2 regions of the Gardnerella sp. c17Ua_118 genome follow, and region 1 is predicted to be linked to the other one. Evidence: riboswitches for the same ligand, from Rfam matches in the RefSeq annotation. Region 1 holds a riboswitch; the other holds the start of a gene.
What was found. Region 1 has a riboswitch for thiamine pyrophosphate ahead of NYP69_RS03100 (ECF transporter S component). Riboswitches for the same ligand answer to the same signal wherever they lie in the genome.

Region 1 (2,205 bases):
GATTCAGATGATTTTGACGATACTGGCGAATCTAATTTTGGCGGATTTGTAAACCCAAATCATAATTAATAATCTATTTTTCACTTAGATTTAGGGATTATATAAGCTAAGAGTTATTGATTAATGCCGTTATATAACGATGAAGCTGTTGTTCTTAAGACTTTTCCTCTTGGGGAAGCTGATCGAGTTATTGTTATGCTCACTAAAAAGCATGGCAAGGTTCGAGCTGTTGCAAAAGGTGTAAGGCGGTTAAAATCTAGATTTGGTGGGCGCTTAGAGCCATTTATGCGTGTTAATGCACTTTTTGCAACTGGCAAAACTTTTGATGTTATTTCTCAAGCGGTTTTAGTTTCGCCTTATGCTGGTAGCATTTGTGCGGATTACAATCTGTATAGTTGTGCTAGCATGATTGCAGAGATTGCGGACGATTTAGTCTCGTCTCACGCGCAATATTCGGATTCTTGCTCACAATACAATCTTCTTATAGCTGCTTTATCTGCTCTTTCTAAAAGTTTGCATAGTGCTGAATCAATCGCGCTTTCGTACGTTTTAAGAGCATTGCAATTAGCTGGATGGTCTCCTAGGTTAAATGAGTGCGTTATTTGTTCAACACGCAATGATTTAGCCTATTTCTCGGCAGCTAGTGGTGGAGTTATGTGCTCTAAAGATCATGCTTTAGAGTCTATTAAGTGCAATGATTTAGCGCGTTTTCAAATGATTTCATTAATTAATGGCGATTGGCAAAATTTAGACGGAACAAGTATAGACGATTTAACATCTAAATGCGTTGAACAATGGTGTGAATATTGGCTAGAAAAGCCTATTAGATCTATGCGTTTAAGCGAAAAAAATTCTAATTCGCTGTATTTTGATTAGAGTTTCTATTATCTTAATGAGCGATTTTGTTAATTTTATGTTTGAATTTTATAAAATATGTCCTAGCTGTCTGATGCAATATGAATGATATCAGGCACGGGTGCTCTTTTAAGAGCTGAGAAGATTACTGTCTAACCGTTTAACGTGAATCGGGTAATGCCGACGTACGGAGTTTTCTGCAGGGTCGCCTTTGTTTGATTGGTTAAAGATGAAAGGAGACCCTAATGGGTACATCTGTTGAAGAAGAGACCGTGCGTCCATCCTTGCGCTGGAACGTGGCTGATGTTACGCTCACGGTTGTTATTGCTGTAGCTTCTGGTATTATCTTCTGGGGCATCGGCTTGATTAGTGAGCCTATTTCTGCTGCTCTTAAGCTTATTCCAGTTCCAGGCGTTAGCGCATTGTACTATGGTTTGTTCTACTTCGCTGGTCCTTTAGCTGCTATTATGGTTCGCAAGCCAGGCGCTGCACTATTCGGCGAGTTTATTGCTGCAATGGTTGAGTTGACTGTTGGTAGCCACTGGGGCGGTATTGGTACCGTTCTTCCTGGTTTTGTTCAGGGCTTGTTCGCTGAGTTTGCATTCTTGTTTGTTATGTATCGCAAGTGGAACGTTGGTTTGACTGCACTTTCTGGCGCGTTAGCTGGTTTGGGTGGAATCGTTTCAACCTATCCGTTCTACTACGCAGGTGTTCCAATCTTCGGCGCATTCATGATGATTCACACACTTTGCAGCATGATTTCTGGTGCTGTAATTGGTGGTGTAGTTATGTGGTACTTGTACAAGGGTATTGCTGCTACTGGCGCATTGAGCCGTTTTGCTTCTGGCAAAGAAGTACGCGCTTAAGTCTTAACTTTTGCTAGTAAGATTTGATTTGTGGGCGGGGAATTACCTCGCCCACTTTTGTAAAGTCGCAAATAAAAGTGGCAAATAAAGTCGCAAGTTAGCAGCGCGCAAAAGTCGCAAATAAAAGTCAAAATAAAATCACAAATCACTATAAAACAAAGGAGTTAATATGCTAAGAGTACGTCTTGAATATGTGCATCCATGGACGAATCACGCAGGTATGTATCTTGCAAGAAAGCGCGGATTGTACGCACAATACGGATTAGATGTAGAGTTTACAAGCACAGATACGGAGCGCGGAGATGTTCCAGCATGCTTGGAGCGTGGAGAAGTAGATATAGCTCTTATTCGCTTAAATCAGCTTTTGGCTCATCAAAATGGTGCAAACAAGCTAACGTCATTTGCTGTAATGAATCAATCGCAAATTGGCGGAATCATAACAAATAAAAACACGGGTATTACGCGATTTAAAGATCTAGAAGGA
Region 2 (2,205 bases), 340 kb from region 1:
TGTTTGCCCAACATGCAAGTTGAGTCCTAAGCTTTTAGCGCAATCTATACGATCGTCAACAAAAATCGGCACGTTTCCGCAACCATTAGCAAGCATTTTGTCTCGAAAGCTTTGAGCTTTATTATTAAAAGTTTCGCTATTTGCGTACTTATCGCGCAATTGAACTACGCTTGCTCCGCCTTTAACGCAATCAACTGCAATATCTTCTTCTGCTCGATTGCTCATCTTTGGGTCTGTTATAAAGTATAAAGACCAATCAACAGGGTCGAGTTCAAATTCAATATTCGCTAGTTTCAGCATCTCGTCTGCGCTCAAATCCATAAGCGCATCCATCCATAATGTTCTAAATGTACCTGGCGATGTTGAGCGTTGTGCTGCCCAAGTTCCTGCTGCAGCAGCGTGCACGTGAGCGGCAACTGTTGCTGCAAAAGGTCGATTTCGATTTGCTCCAACGTATGCTGCCACCAATGCGCCAAGAGAGCAGCCCGTTCCGACTACTTTCGTCATTATCTCGTGACCGCCCGAGACTCGTGCCGAGCATCCGTGACCATAAATAGCGTCTTTTTCGCCAGAAATAGCCACTACCGAGCCATAAAGTTTAACTAGCTTCTTAGCTGCTGCAACTGCCGAATCAACCGAATCTCCAGCATCTACTCCCTTACCGCCGCTTTCTTCTCCAGCTAAACCTAAGATTTCGGAAGCGTTTGCACGAATTACAGTAGGATGACTTTTAACGATTTCGCGCGCGTATTGCGTGCGTGGAGCTAAACCGCCAACTGCAACTGGGTCAAGAACCCATGGAGTGTGTGCTTTTACAGCTCCGCGAATTGCAGCATCCATAGATTCTTTGTCTACTGGCCTGTAGGTTCCAATGTTTACTAATACACCAGATGCGATTTGAGCAAATACTTCAGCTTCTTCTGCGTCTACGACCATTGCTGGCGATGCTCCAGCAGCTAGCAGAACGTTTGCAGTTATTTCTTGAACAACATTATTCGTTACGCAATGTGTTAGCGGATTTTTTGCGCGTAAAGCTTCGATGCATTCACGTACATCTTGCATGAATTGCTTGCAACGAGCATTAGTTGAGAATTCACTATTTTTAGAGCACGACACAGTAGTCATGATTTTCCCTTCGCTAGTACTAACTAGATCAGGTTCAACGGGTATAATCTCAGCGCTTATGCGCACCCCGAACCCATATTTGACTATATATGTTCGTTATGACGTTATTTACGCGCGACGACTTGGTTTTAAGTAATAAAAAAGCGGGGAGTCGAAACTCCCCGCTAGAAAGAATAATGCGGCAGCGTGTTAGTCTCCCACACCCTATCGAGTGCAGTACCCTCACCGTGTCAGGCCTTAGCTTCCGGGTTCGGAATGGGACCGGGCGTCTCACCTGAGCCATGACCACCGCAAAACTAGATTATACACTCGCATTAAGCGAGTGGCAAGCTGGCGGTTTGGGAACCGGACATGAACGCGAGCAAACAGAAGAAACAATCATCAAAATCAACAACTTAACCATAATCATGATCGCTTAACACTCCCTAATGTTAAGAGAATTAAACGATAAGCAATACAAGTAGTATCACAATCGCCCATTAGTACTGGTCAGCTCCACCCCTTACAGGGCTTCCACATCCAGCCTATCAACCACGTGTTCTACATGGGGGCTCACACACAAAGTGCAAGGAATGCTAATCTTGGAGCAGGCTTCCCGCTTAGATGCTTTCAGCGGTTATCCCTTCCAAACGTAGCTAACCGGCAGCGCCACTGGCGTGACGACCGGCATACCAGAGGTTCGTCCACCCAGGTCCTCTCGTACTATGGGCAGGTCTCCTCAACATTCCAACGAGCGCAGAGGATAGAGACCAAACTGTCTCACGACGTTCTGAACCCAGCTCGCGTGCCGCTTTAATCGGCGAACAGCCGAACCCTTGGGACCTGCTCCAGCCCCAGGATGCGACGAGCCGACATCGAGGTGCCAAACCATCCCGTCGATATGGACTCTTGGGAATGATCAGCCTGTTATCCCCGGGGTACCTTTTATCCGTTGAGCGATGCCACGTCCGTACGCCGGCACCGGATCACTATCTCCGACTTTCGTCCCTGCTCGACCCGTCAGTCTCACAGTCAAGCCCGCTTGTGCGATTACACTCAACACCCGATTGCCAACCGGGCTGAGCGGACCATTGAGCGCCT

Region 2: linked by a shared signal. The riboswitch ahead of thiM (hydroxyethylthiazole kinase) and the one ahead of NYP69_RS03100 (ECF transporter S component) in region 1 are both predicted to bind thiamine pyrophosphate.

The regions. Positions count from the first base shown of each region.
Region 1 is NZ_JANUYT010000001.1:748,250-750,454, reverse strand. It holds gene NYP69_RS03110 (DivIVA domain-containing protein) at 1-69, shown strand, start outside; gene recO (DNA repair protein RecO) at 124-876, shown strand; TPP riboswitch at 963-1,064, shown strand; gene NYP69_RS03100 (ECF transporter S component) at 1,101-1,721, shown strand; gene NYP69_RS03095 (ABC transporter substrate-binding protein) at 1,891-2,205, shown strand, end outside.
Region 2 is NZ_JANUYT010000001.1:1,088,828-1,091,032, forward strand. It holds gene thiM (hydroxyethylthiazole kinase) at 1-1,125, opposite strand, end outside; TPP riboswitch at 1,114-1,205, opposite strand; rRNA gene rrf (5S ribosomal RNA) at 1,302-1,418, opposite strand; rRNA gene NYP69_RS04290 (23S ribosomal RNA) at 1,586-2,205, opposite strand, start outside.